Regions from separate parts of the Pseudoalteromonas sp. BZK2 genome, predicted to be linked through region 2. Evidence: predicted binding sites of a transcription regulator. Region 2 holds the regulator's gene; the other holds the start of a gene.
What was found. Region 2 encodes LexA, which represses DNA repair genes until DNA is damaged. Its sites were predicted from a motif close to TACTGTATNNNNATACAGTA; they were not measured.
Positions count from the first base shown of each region.

Region 1: the regulator LexA is predicted to act here: its motif matches at 4,589-4,608, upstream of BIZ38_RS16240 (SulA-like leucine-rich domain-containing protein).

Region 1 covers NZ_JACSOG010000029.1:8,320-15,077, forward strand. The annotation lists gene fadE (acyl-CoA dehydrogenase FadE) at 1-596, shown strand, start outside; partial or broken gene BIZ38_RS16225 (DUF6136 family protein) at 593-1,667, opposite strand; gene BIZ38_RS16230 (ATP-binding cassette domain-containing protein) at 1,664-2,254, opposite strand; gene BIZ38_RS16235 (alpha/beta hydrolase family protein) at 2,404-4,329, shown strand; gene BIZ38_RS16240 (SulA-like leucine-rich domain-containing protein) at 4,632-5,069, shown strand; gene BIZ38_RS16245 (YchJ family protein) at 5,110-5,589, shown strand; gene BIZ38_RS16250 (alpha/beta hydrolase) at 5,586-6,410, opposite strand; gene BIZ38_RS16255 (alpha/beta fold hydrolase) at 6,413-6,758, opposite strand, start outside.
Region 2 covers NZ_JACSOG010000012.1:54,111-60,868, reverse strand. The annotation lists gene BIZ38_RS09115 (cytochrome c oxidase subunit 3) at 1-199, opposite strand, end outside; gene BIZ38_RS09110 (cytochrome c oxidase assembly protein) at 237-767, opposite strand; gene ctaD (cytochrome c oxidase subunit I) at 767-2,362, opposite strand; gene coxB (cytochrome c oxidase subunit II) at 2,362-3,504, opposite strand; gene lexA (transcriptional repressor LexA) at 3,942-4,559, opposite strand; gene BIZ38_RS09090 (PaaI family thioesterase) at 4,721-5,158, shown strand; gene BIZ38_RS09085 (hypothetical protein) at 5,166-5,546, opposite strand; gene BIZ38_RS09080 (hypothetical protein) at 5,705-6,430, shown strand; gene BIZ38_RS09075 (VOC family protein) at 6,405-6,758, opposite strand.

The sequences.
Region 1 (6,758 bases), on a different contig from region 2:
ACTTATACCTTGTATCTGCAACACTTAAACGTTACAACGACGAAGGCCGTAAAAAAGAAGATTTTGCGCTTGTTCAATGGAGCTGCCAAGATCACCTTTACCACTGCCAACGTGCACTCGCTGACTTAATCAATAACATGCCATCTGCACCACTACGTGCGATGCTAAAAATCATGTTATTCCCATTCGGTCGTCCAGTACGTAAGCCTACTGATAAGCTTGAGCACAAACTTGCTCACTTATTACAAGTACCAAGCGAAACTCGTAACCGTTTAGCTAACTACATTTATCTTAAAAACGAGCCACTTAACCTTGTTGGTCGTCAAGAGCAAACGCTTAAAGACATCCTTGAAGTTGAGCCTCTGTTTGACAAGGTATGCCGTGAAAAAGGCGTAAAACTGCCTTTCTTCCAGCTTGATAAAGTAGCGCAAATGGGCCTAGAAGCAGGCATTTTAAGCCAAGCTGAAGCCGACAAACTAGCTGCAGTTGAAAAAGCCCGTCTTGACGTTATTAACGTTGACGATTTTGACCCTGCAGACTTAGTTGCTGGCAGTGTTGCCCGCGGCGAGAGCGATAAAAAAGCAGACGCCGCTTAAGCTAGTAAAACAATTCCAATTGTTATGAAAAACCAAACCAGCGCAAATTGCGCTGGTTTTTTTTGCGCTAAATATTGTTGCAATACACACCACACTGCCCCAATAGGGATGTAAATCAAGTTAGTGCCAAGCATGCTTATAACGACAATGAAAGCCATAGCAAAAAATATAAGGCTCGGTAAAAACTGGCTTAGATAAAACGGCTTATCTTGGTTATTGCTTTGAAAGAACAGCCGATATTTTTTAAAAACAGCCAAGCAATCGAACTGCAGCGAGCTTGTTAGCAACACGCATACTGAAGTCGCTAAAGTCATTACGCACTGCAATTAGATGTAATAACGCGAGCAAGCATGCTAGCAAGACTGAACCACGCCATATTAAGCTCCAGCTATGCTGTATAAAGTAACTAAGCCAAAACAAAGCAAGCGAGTGTACTTTTAATTTATGACTGATTCTTACAGGTGGGAGTAAAATCGAACAGCCGAAAATTGCAATAAAACTTAGATAGTATTGCAGTGAAGTTAAACTAGCAGGCAGTAATACCAAGATAGAACTGAGTAATAAACTATAAAAAAGTGCACGTGGCCTATAAAGAACAAATACTCCACATAGCCACTGCAACAGCATAAACAGTATAAAATGAGGCACTTGTAGCCATTGCTTTAACGATAGGTCGACTGCTATTAGTAAACTGGCAATAAGCCAAGCATTACTTAAAAGTAGTAGCTTACAGTCAACACATACTCGCCAAGAGGATTTATATAGACTTCGCTGAAATGCCCTATTTTGCACATTTTTAATGGCTGGTGCCATGGCCCATAACATTACTGATTCAAGTAAAAGATAAATCACTGCTAATTTTGCACCGTAACCAGGTGCTGCATGGCTATCGACTATTTTACCAAGTCCTAGAAACAACAATAAAACCATACCAAGAAAAGCTGGGCCCATTACCAGTGCAAACAACAAGCTAAAACTCTTTAATTGAGACAGCATGCTCTTGAGGGTGGTCGTATATGCTAAGTATCGAAAAGAAAGGAATGAGAAGTAACTTGCAAGGGAGTTTATCATAGTGATGTGCACTCAAAACCGTGCTGTATAAACACTTCTGGTTCGTGGCTTGTAATGATAATTTGCCCATTAGGTTTATCATCAAGGTAGTCATCAAGTAAGGTCAGCAAAAATTTTATACTTGTTTGATCAAGTGCAGCACTCGGTTCATCTAATAGCAAAAATGGAGCTTGCTTTAAAAAAGCAGTGATAAGCTGACACTTCTTTTGGTTTCCACTCGACAAAGCACTAAAACGAGTTTTAAGGTGCTCTGTAAAGTTAAATCCAGTAATGAGTTGCTCAGGCATGTCTTTCTTTAACGCCTTGCAACTAAGTTCAATAACTTGTCGCGCGGTTAAAAAATCCGGCAGAGCAATACGGTCGCTAGCAATTGAAACAATGTTTTGCGGCGATTTTAATGCTTCATTATTATATAAAACCTGCCCTGATTGTGGCTTTTCAAGGCCAGCTAGCATCATCAGTAATGTTGTTTTTCCTCTGCCATTGGCTGCCTGTAAACAAACTCGTTTACCTTGAAATTGCTTATTATAGTTTTCAAAAACGTGGGCTGAAGCAAAGCGCTTATTGAGGTTGTTAATTTCAATCATGTTTATTCCTTTAATAATGAAAAAATAGTAGCACACTCATGTCCCTATTTATTTACATGATTTGTAACAAATATCGAACGGGTAAAACTTGCGTTTAGATTATGAACAGGCAACACTTGATAACGAAAAATTAACAAGGAATAATTACAATGAAACCGAGTTTTCAACTAGCAGCTGTTGCATGCGCACTTAGCCTTGCACTTGCAGGATGTTCACAATCAACCCCATCAACTAGCAGCACCGAAAGCGTGCAACAAAGCCAAACTGTTAAACAGTATGACGCTGAAACCTTTTTTGATACAACCTCAATCATGGGCAGCAGCTTTTCACCAAAAGGCGACAAAATACTCGTTAGCAGTGACGAAAGCGGTATTTATAGCCTATACGAAGTAGATATAAAAACCGCCAAAAAAACCCGCTTAACAGACTTTGAAGACAGTACGTATGCTGTGGCTTATTTCCCTAAAGATGAGCGCGTACTATTTACTAAAGATTCAGGCGGTAACGAGCGTTATCACATCTACGTTCGCGAAACAGACGGCACAGTTAAAGATCTTACGCCAGGTGAAGAAACCCGTGCAGGATTTGCAGGCTTCACAGAAGACGGTAGACACTTTTTTATAACCAGCAATCAGCGTGATGCTAAGTTTATGGACCTATATCGTGTTGATGCTAACAGTTATGAAGTAACGCCTGTTTACCAAAATACTATGGGGCTAGATGTCGGCGCAATCAGCCCTGACGGTCGATTTATTGCTTTATCGAAAAACAATTCGAACAAAGACAGCGATGTATTTATTCTCGATACGCGTAAAAAAACACTGAAACCAGAGCTTATCACCCGTCATGACGACGACGCTAAGTATGGCCCAGAAACCTTCTCCAGAGACAGTAAATCATTGTATTACTCAACCGATGCCAAAGGTGAGTTCGCAGAAGTGTGGCGCTATGACTTAACGACCGGCGAGCACAGCCCTGCCCTCAAAGATGAGTGGGATGTGAGTTTTATCTACTTCTCTAAATCTGGCCGTTATCAAGTAAGCGGTGTTAATGCTGACGCAAGCACTAAAGTGTCGATAATTGATACCACCACAGGTAAAGGTATTGCCATGCCATCGCTGCCTGCTGGTAACTTACGTGGTGTGAACTTTTCAGCTGATGAAAAGACCATGGCGTTTTATTTAAATTCAGATACCTCGCCAAGTAACCTATTTGTGTGGCAACTCGGTGAATCAAAAGCTAAACAATTAACCAACACATTAAGTGATGCCATTGCTCAAAATGACTTGGTTGAAAGCACAATTGTGCGCTTTAAAAGCTTTGATGGTTTAGAAATCCCCGGGGTTTTATATAAGCCTAAGCAAGCTAACAGCAACAACAAAGTACCAGCTTTAGTTTGGGTGCACGGCGGTCCTGGCGGCCAAAGTCGTACAGGCTATAGTGCAATGCAGCAGCATTTAGTCAATCATGGTTATGCCATTTTTGCAGTTAATAACCGTGGCAGCTCAGGCTATGGTAAAACCTTCTTCCATTTAGATGATAAAAAACACGGCACTGACGATTTACAAGATATTGTTTACGGTAAAAAACACCTGCAAAGCCTAGATTGGGTTGATGCTGATAAAATTGGCATCATGGGGGGCAGCTATGGTGGCTTTATGACCGCCGCAGCACTTGCCTTTGAACCTGAAGAGTTCAAAGTAGGCATTAATATATTTGGTGTAACAAACTGGGTTAGAACCTTAAACTCGATTCCACCATGGTGGGAAAGCTTTAAAAAGGCACTGTATGATGAAATGGGCGACCCCGCGACAGACGGTGAACGTCACCGTGCCATTTCGCCACTATTTCATGCTAAAAACATCACCAAGCCATTAATGGTGATCCAAGGTGCTAACGACCCACGCGTTTTACAAGTTGAAAGCGATGAACTTGTTGCCGCTGTAAAGGCAAATGGTGTGCCTGTCGAATATGTATTATTCGATGATGAAGGCCATGGTTTTACTAAAAAAGAAAACCGCATAAAAGCCTCAAATGCATACCTTGAGTTCTTAAATACCTACTTAGATAAGTAGCAAAATTGCAAAGCTAAAGAGCCGGTATTATGCCGGCTTTTTTATGCAAAACACCTGTATAGAATCAAAATTTAACAGTTTACACAGTACTGTATAAAACACTGTATGGATTTAATGGTAAATTTTTCACCTTTCCCCACCTTCAAAATAAAACCATAAGCAACTGTTTAATAACAATTAAATAATTTTATCTAAAATAAAACTGAATCATTGGTTAAAAAATAGCAAAAAAGTACTTGCGCAAAAACACTGTATAAACTACTGTATACACATACTGTATAAACAACCAGTGAGTGAAAGTTATGTTACAGCCAATTACCTTAAGAACAGTTAAAAGCTACCAACAAGATAACGACAAAGCGTCTGTTAATTTAATTCAAATTGAAGACGAAATTTCAGCAACCTTTGAGCTATTAAAAGTATTGCATCATTACAATAGCCAAAATGCATGGACACTATTAATTGCTCCTGATCATGTTCCTAGTAAAGCCTTACTAGATTCGTGTTCGATTGATACCAGCAAACTACTTGTGATCAGACAAAAACATTTAGTTAATCTTGAGTACGTTCTTAGTTCAGCATTACATAACGGTAATTTTGCTGCAGTGATCACATGGACAGATATTGTAAACAATCATCAACTTGATTCGATGAACTTAAACCTTGAGCAGGCATCTGCTAAATTTTATTGTTTTACAAAAAGCGCTCAATTAAACAATTTAGTACCGCAGCCACAATAGGCTTGTTAAAATAACAATTTATAGTTTTAGGTAAGTTGTTATGACATCACTCACACACTCCCTTTGTCCTTGTGGCAGCGAATCGACTTACGAGCTTTGCTGCCAACCTTTTCACACAGGTGCAAGCCAAGCTGATACCCCAGAGCAACTTATGCGTTCTCGTTTTAGTGCTTACGCACTAAAAGATGCAAAATATGTTTTTAGTACCTATGCACAAAGCCAGCAAGCCGCTAACCCTGTTCGCGAAATTAAAGATTTTGCTAATAGCTGCCGTTTTACCAAGCTAAGTGTTTTAGATACTGAACATAACGATCAAGAAGGTTTTGTCGAATTTAAAGCAAATTACTTTTACCAAAACTTGTATTGTGAGTTACACGAGAGGTCGCGTTTTATTAAAGAAGATGGCCTATGGCGTTACCTAGACGGTGATATAACGCCAGTTGCAGATATTAAAATAGGCCGTAACGACGAGTGCCCTTGTGGGAGCGGCAAAAAATATAAAAAGTGTCACGCTCTTTAATTATCATTAACCTGGTAAATCCAGTCTAAAGCTTGGGTAATCGTTGTTGGGAATGCGGTTGCATGGCGTGCCTGAGGGATAACAAATAAATTTGTTGTAACCAGCGCGCCGCTTTGTTTAGTAATTTTAGCTGCTAATTGCCTTGCGCCCGACACCATTTTTTCACCTTCACTTTCTTCAAGTTCTCCGATACCAATGTACACTTTAGTTGCTTTACCTGCAGGTACGACAGGCAAAGCTAACAGGCTGTGCTGCTTAAACCACACTGAAGGACTGCCGATAATATAATTTGAAAAAAGCGAAGGCTCAGTGAATAAGGTATAAGCCGTAAATAAACCGCCAAGTGAGTTACCGACTAACGTACCTTTTTGGTTAGTTCTGTAGTGAGCCTTAATGTATGGTAATACAGAGTGTTTTAAATAGTTTAGATACTGACTTGCTCCGCCTGTTTTACGCTGCCAATTTTTATCTTCAAATGGCGTATAGTCATAAATACGGCTATTGAGCCCAGATACACCTTTTTGATATCCAAGTGCAACGATAATTACCTCCTCTATGGCCCCCGAATTCATCATAAAGCGACTAGCACCAGAGGCAATTGGAAAACTGTAGTTTGCATCTAATAGGTAAACAACTGGGTAGCGCTTCTGGTTTTGCTTTTGGTAGCTGCGTGGCAATTTAATCGTAATCGGGTATTCGTTTTTGGTCTGTTTATCTTTAAGTAACACAGTATTAGTACGTGGCAAAGTAAACGGCTCAGCATAGCTTACAGAGCTCACACCCAAAACGCTGATCACAATAACTAACAGGAAATAAGGCATAGTTAATCCTTTAGCCACTTCTTAATTGGTAACAGCCACTCATCTTTTGGCTTATAAAATGCGCCATGGGAGAGCCCTGTATTAATGCTTATTTCTTCGAACTTGGTTACGTCACTTCTATCAATTAAAAATTGGCAAGAGCCAACCTGATCTGAGCGCTCAAAGATAGAATACACCTTGCCATAAGCCTTAACTGATGTGTGATTTTTTATAAGGCCTGCACAACCTGCCAATATAATTAAGTTAATATGTGTACGTTTAAGTTCATTAGCCGCCAGGATCGACAATGCCCCGCCCCGTGAAAAACCAACCAAACTAATGTTCGACTCAGCAACACCGGCACTGATC
Region 2 (6,758 bases):
CGTTTCTAAACCAGCTAAAAACCATATAAACTAATATGGCAATGCCTAGATACAACACATACTGGCCACTACTGCCCTCACCACTTACTTGCATCACAGTTAAACCAGCACCAACAGCAATTAAAAACATCGCGATGGCACCAACTATTGGCCAAGGACTCTCGGCTGGAACATAGTATTTTTCATAATTTTGATTCATTTTGTTTGCTCCCAATTAGCAATTAGCTTGGCGGCTTTTAATCGTTTTTAGCCACAACATGCCCGCTAATATCAAACACGGTATACGACAACGTCAGTTCCTCAACATCGTCGGGTAACTCAGTATCAACATAAAACAACAAGGTAAACTCCATTTCTTCACCGGCTTTCATTGGCTGCTGATCAAAGCAAAAACAGGCGATTTTATGTAAGTACTTTGCTGCTTTACCCGGTGATACTGATGGAATTGCTTGCATGACTTTGTCTTCATTACTGGTGTTTTTCGCTGAGAATTTAACTTCACGCATGGCACCAGGTTGTACTGCCACACTGTATTGCTCAGACTGCACCTTAAATGGCGCGCCGCTTTGAGCGTGAGTGGTAAAGCTGACATCAACTTGACGCTGTGTATTTATTGATTCACTCGCGCTCGCTTTTTCTAATGATGGCTTACCATTCAACCCTGTAACGTCGCAAAACACGTCGTAAAGCGGCACCATTGCAAAAGCAAAAGCAAACATGAGCAAGCATGTAATCAGCAGTTTTTTTAGCAAAGGTGCATGGTTCATTACTTAATCTCCGGCGGTGTTTCAAAGGTATGATAAGGTGCTGGAGAATCGACTTCCCACTCTAAACCTTCAGCTCCATCCCATACTTTGGCAGGTGCTTTTTCGCCCCCTCTGGCACATTTAAATACCACCAACACAAACAACAGTTGCGATAAGCCAAATGCAAAACCACCAATACTGATAATGGCGTTAAAGTCAGCGAATTGCAGTGCATAGTCAGGAATACGACGCGGCATACCGGCAAGGCCAACAAAGTGCATAGGGAAGAACAACACGTTGACACTGATTAGCGATAACCAAAAATGCCATTTCGCCAGCGTTTCGTTGTACATGTTGCCAGTCCATTTCGGTAACCAGTAGTAGGCCCCCGCCATAATTGAGAACACAGCTCCTGTCACAAGCACATAATGGAAATGAGCCACCACAAAATAGGTATCGTGATACTGAAAATCTGCCGGTGTAATCGCAAGCATCAAGCCAGAGAAACCACCTAAGGTGAATAACACAATAAAGGCGATGGCAAACATCATCGGAATTTCGAAGCTAATTGAACCGCGCCACATGGTGGCTACCCAGTTAAACACTTTAACGCCCGTTGGTACCGAAATGAGCATGGTGGCGTACATGAAAAACAACTCGCCTGCTACAGGCATCCCTGTGGTAAACATATGATGTGCCCAAACGATAAAACTTAGCAGCGCAATCGATGAAGTTGCATACACCATAGACGCATAGCCAAATAGCTTTTTGCGCGAGAAGGTAGGTACGATAGTCGATATAATGCCAAAGGCTGGTAAAATCATGATGTACACTTCAGGGTGACCGAAGAACCAGAAAATGTGCTGGAACATCACAGGGTCGCCCCCTCCGGCTGCATCAAAAAAGCTGGTTGCAAAGTATTTATCGGTCAACACCATAGTGACCGCCCCTGCTAGAACAGGCATAACAGCAATTAACAAAAATGCAGTGATTAACCATGTCCAAACAAATAGCGGTAGCTTCATCCACGTCATACCTGGTGCTCTTAAGTTGACGATGGTCACGATAACGTTAATCGCCCCCATAATTGAGCTGATACCCATGATATGTACGGCAAACACAAAAAGTGCAGTGTTATCGTTGCTGTAAGTTGTTGATAGTGGTGCGTAGAAAGTCCAACCAAACGCAGGACCACCACCAGGCATGAGTAACGAAGCCAACAGGATTAAAAATGCGAACGGCAATATCCAAAAGCTCCAGTTATTCATACGTGGTAAGGCCATATCTGGTGCGCCTATCATCATAGGTACCATCCAGTTTGCAAGCCCAGTGAACGCGGGCATAACGGCACCAAACACCATGATCAAGCCATGTACGGTAGTCATTTGATTAAAAAAGTGCGGATCGACTAACTGTAATCCAGGCTGAAACAGTTCAGCGCGGATCACCATTGCCATTGCTCCGCCAATTAAAAACATGGTGAGTGAAAAAATCAGGTATAAACTCCCGATGTCTTTATGATTGGTGGTGTAAAGCCAACGCTTAAAACCTTTAGCTGGGTGATGATGGTCGTGATGCGCATGCCCTGTTGCTTGCTCGTTAATAACATTACTCATTAGTTCGCCTCCGCTGCTGCATCAATCGCGGCTTGAATTTGACTCGGTTGGATAACATCGCCGGTATCATTACCCCACGCGTTTCGCTTATAAGTAATAACCGCAGCAAGTTGCTTAATTGAAAGCTGTTTATCAAACGCTTGCATTGCTGTACCAGGCTTACCGTATAACACAATGTCTATGTGATCTTTTACATCACCTAATACAATCGGGCTGCCTTTAAGTGCTGGAAATACGCCAGGTAGGCCCATACCGGTAGGTTGGTGACATGCAGCACAGCTTGCCATATACACTTGCTCACCTAAGACCATAAGCTCTTCTTTCGGTAATGTTTGATCAAGCAAAGCAGCATCTGCTGCGGCCGCATTGGCTTTTTCTTGCTTGGCATCTGCAAGCCAATTAGCAAATTCATCTTCAGGTAAGGCTTTCACCACAACAGGCATAAAGCCATGATCTTTACCGCATAACTCAGCACATTGACCACGGTATACTCCGGGTTCGTTAATACGTGTCCACGCTTCATTAATAAACCCAGGATTTGCATCCTTTTTAACCGCAAAATCAGGCACCCACCATGAATGAATTACATCGTCTGAGGTCATTAAAAAGCGAACTTTCTTATTGATAGGAAGTACTAGCGGTTTATCTACTTCAAGCAAATAATGCTCAGTTTTCTCTGCTTGGTTGTCTATTTGGTCTTTAGGAGTAGATAGAATCGAGTAATAAGCAATGTCTTCGCCCATGTACTCGTAATGCCACTTCCACTGTGAGCCGGTCACTTTAATGGTGATATCGGCTTTAGAGGCATCTTCCATGGCAATTAAGGTTTTTGTGGCAGGCACAGCCATGGCGATTAAGATGACAAATGGAATGGCAGTCCAAAGTATTTCAACTTTTGTACTTTCATGAAATTGGGCAGGCTTGGCCCCTTTGGATTTACGGTGGTGTATTAAAGCCCAAAACATCACCGCAAATACGATGATGCCGATTACACAGCAGATAATAAATATCGTCATGTGTAACTCATAAACATTATTACTTATATCGGTCACCCCTTTACGCATATTGTATTGGCTATTTGCCAATGCAAGCTCAGGAAGTGCAAACAATATAAGCCACAAGGCGTAACGCAGTTTACCCATGTGACGGCTCCTTTAGATGCTATTGCAAGACGCAAAGCGAAAAGGCGATACAACAAGGTGCCAATTCGTTTTTCTTATTGTTCAGAGCGACTACGTATCATTTTGACCCACTTATGATACCGACCCCATGACTAACACCTCGCACATTTTTGTGTCTTTTTATTAATTAGGTGTTAATACAGTGTATTAACCAATTAGTTAAAAAATGACCAATAAGCAAGTTTTAATGATAATAAATGTTTATTTTGGTGCAGAAATAACAACTATAATCAGCGCTTTATTTAATGTTTAGGAGTAAGAACGAAATGTAAAAAGAGAGGAAAACTGCGCTATATAAGGCTTTAAATGAAGAGTAAGGATTCACAAATCCTAATTAAGTAGTAAAATTTCAGTGGCGCACCAAATTGAGTCAATTTGATGCACCAAATTGGGAACGCTTACATCCAGTCAGCGTTACGAATAACACCTACCGCTAACCCCTCGATGTTGAACGACTCATGCTCAAGGTCAACCTCAATAGGCGAAAACTCTTCGTTCTCAGCGTGTAAAAGTACTTTGCGACCCGCTTTTTCTAGACGCTTAACTGTTACATCTTCATCGACTCGAGCTACAACTACTTGCCCGTTTTCAGCAACTTGTGTTCTGTGTACTGCAAGCAAATCGCCATCCATAATACCAATGTCTTTCATACTCATACCATTTACACGCAGTAAGAAATCGGCAGCAGGTTTAAATAATGAAGGATCAACTTGGCAGTGACTTTCAACATGCTCTTGCGCCAAAATAGGTTCACCAGCTGCAACACGGCCAATTAAAGGTAAGCCTAGTTGCTCTGGCTCATCTTCTTCAATTAACTGAATACCGCGACTCGCCCCAGGCTTCATTTTGATCATGCCTTTTTTTGCCAGTGCTTTTAAGTGTTCTTCAGCAGCGTTGGCACTTTTAAAACCCAATGTTTGAGCTATTTCAGCACGCGTAGGTGGCATGCCTGTATCTTTAATAAAGACTTTAATTAGTTCTAAAATTTGCGATTGGCGTTTAGTTAATGGGCGCATACAACTGGTTTTCCATACAGTACATTTAACTGTGAGTATATACAGTTATTTGAAAATCGCAAATTTAAATTAACCCCATCATATTGCTACAAAACTAACATTGAACCACACCGAAAGATGCCATAAGGTATTAGCTTTAATTAGCAGGCTAAGGAAACACAATGAGTATTTGGCACCAACCAATCACGTTAGAGCTTTGCAAAGAGCTGGAACAAGGGGTCACTGGTCAAGGCACTTTAATGAAAACTATGGGCATTGAGGTAACTGAAATTGGCGATGATTATTTAATGGCAACCATGCCTGCTATTCCTGAGCATCATAATCCTATGGGCATGGTCCATGGCGGAGCAAACGTTGTATTAGCAGAAACAGTGGCAAGCTATGCAGCCAATTTCGTGGTTGATTTCAATAAGTTTTATGCTGTTGGCCAAGAAATTAATGCCAACCACATGAAAGCGTCACGCAAAGGAACGTTAACAGCAACTGCGAGACCGCTGCATTTAGGTAAGCGAACTTCTGTTTGGGATATTAAAATTACCAATGCCGCAGGAGAGCTTTGCTGCGTATCAAGAATGACCGCAGCTGTTGTAGAGCGATAAATTCTGGCTATTTTTCGACAGGATAAATAGTAATTTCAATCCCTGCGCCAATTGCAGAGATACGTAATAAGGTATCGGCATGCAGGGGTTGGTTAAAGCATTTAGGCGAATTACCTGATTCAAAGCCTATATCAAATGTACGCTTTGAGCACGATAACCACTGTTTTAATGCATTGCGCGAGCAAGACTCAATAAGCTCGCAAAGCTGGTTAATGGCTTTATCTGGAGAGCTGATATCTGCGGTTGCTTCAATACGTGCTAGTTGGCGGTATTCATCTTGGTCATAATGTAAAACCATGGCATTTTTCTTCAAATCAGCAACAAGCGCACTAATATCGTGCTTTGATTCAAGCTCCAGATCTACATTTAAAAATTGAATTTCCGACATACTCTCGTTTTTACCCTCTATTTATATCGACTGAAACTTTAACTCAGTTTTGTATATATACCAAATCTAGAATACAGTTAATGCGACATTATGCCGCATTGGCAATCTAGCTAAACAACCTAAAATAGCGCCCACATAACAATAATAACGGGGTAATAATGAATAAACGTCTGTTTAAGTATGCTCGTAAAGGGCATAAATGGCTTGGCTACTTACTTGCTTTGCAGATCTTTTTTTGGCTTTTAGGTGGGCTTGTGATGAGCTCATTACCACTTGAAAAAGTACATGGTAAGCATCTGGCTAATCGCAGTTTAAGTAGCCCATTTTTATTGTCGGACTACCCTGCTTCAATTGATAAAATCACAGCGCAATTTGAGCAAATCGAAGGGATTAAATATAGCCATTTTTTAAATACCCCGATTATAGAAGTTACATCCTCTAGCGGTACGTTTATTTTTGATGGCAGAACAGGTGCTAAAATGCCTGCACCGAGTAAAGCGCAAATCATTGAGAATGCGCAAGCTCACCTGCTTATTGACGCAAAAATAACGCAAGCGCAGTTATTAACAAAAGGGCCTAGAGAAGTCGGTCACAAAGCCAATGTTTGGCAAATTAGCTTCGATGATTGGTTAACAACAACCTTATATTTAGATAGCCAAACCGGTAAAGTTATAACTGTGCGCAGCACCCTGTGGCGCATTTTCGACTTTTTCTGGATGCTACACATTATGGATTATGATGAGCGTGAGAACTTTAACAATCCACTACTCATCAGCTTCTCAGCCACCAGCGTACTATTTTGTATTACAGGAGTTCTCTTGTTACTACAAAACGTTCGAATTAAACGTAAAAAGCCAGCTACACGTGTTGGTCAATCAAAATAGGATTGCCATCTGGGTCGGTGATAATAAAACTCGCGTCACCGGCCTTTTGTATTTCTAATCCTTGTTGCTGAAATTGTGCAGCTAATTGCTCAAAGGTTGCAAATTCATCCAAAGCTTCAGCATTTTGATCCCACCCAGGATTAAAGGTCAGCATGGTTTTATCAAACATACCTTGAAACAAACCTATCAAATGTTCACCGTTTTTCATTATTAGCCAATGCTGTTCTATCTCCCCAGCAAACTCTTTGAAACCTAGCTTTTCATAAAACTGCTTTGAAGCACGAATATCTTTTACATTTAGACTTACAGAAAAAGCACCTAATAACAT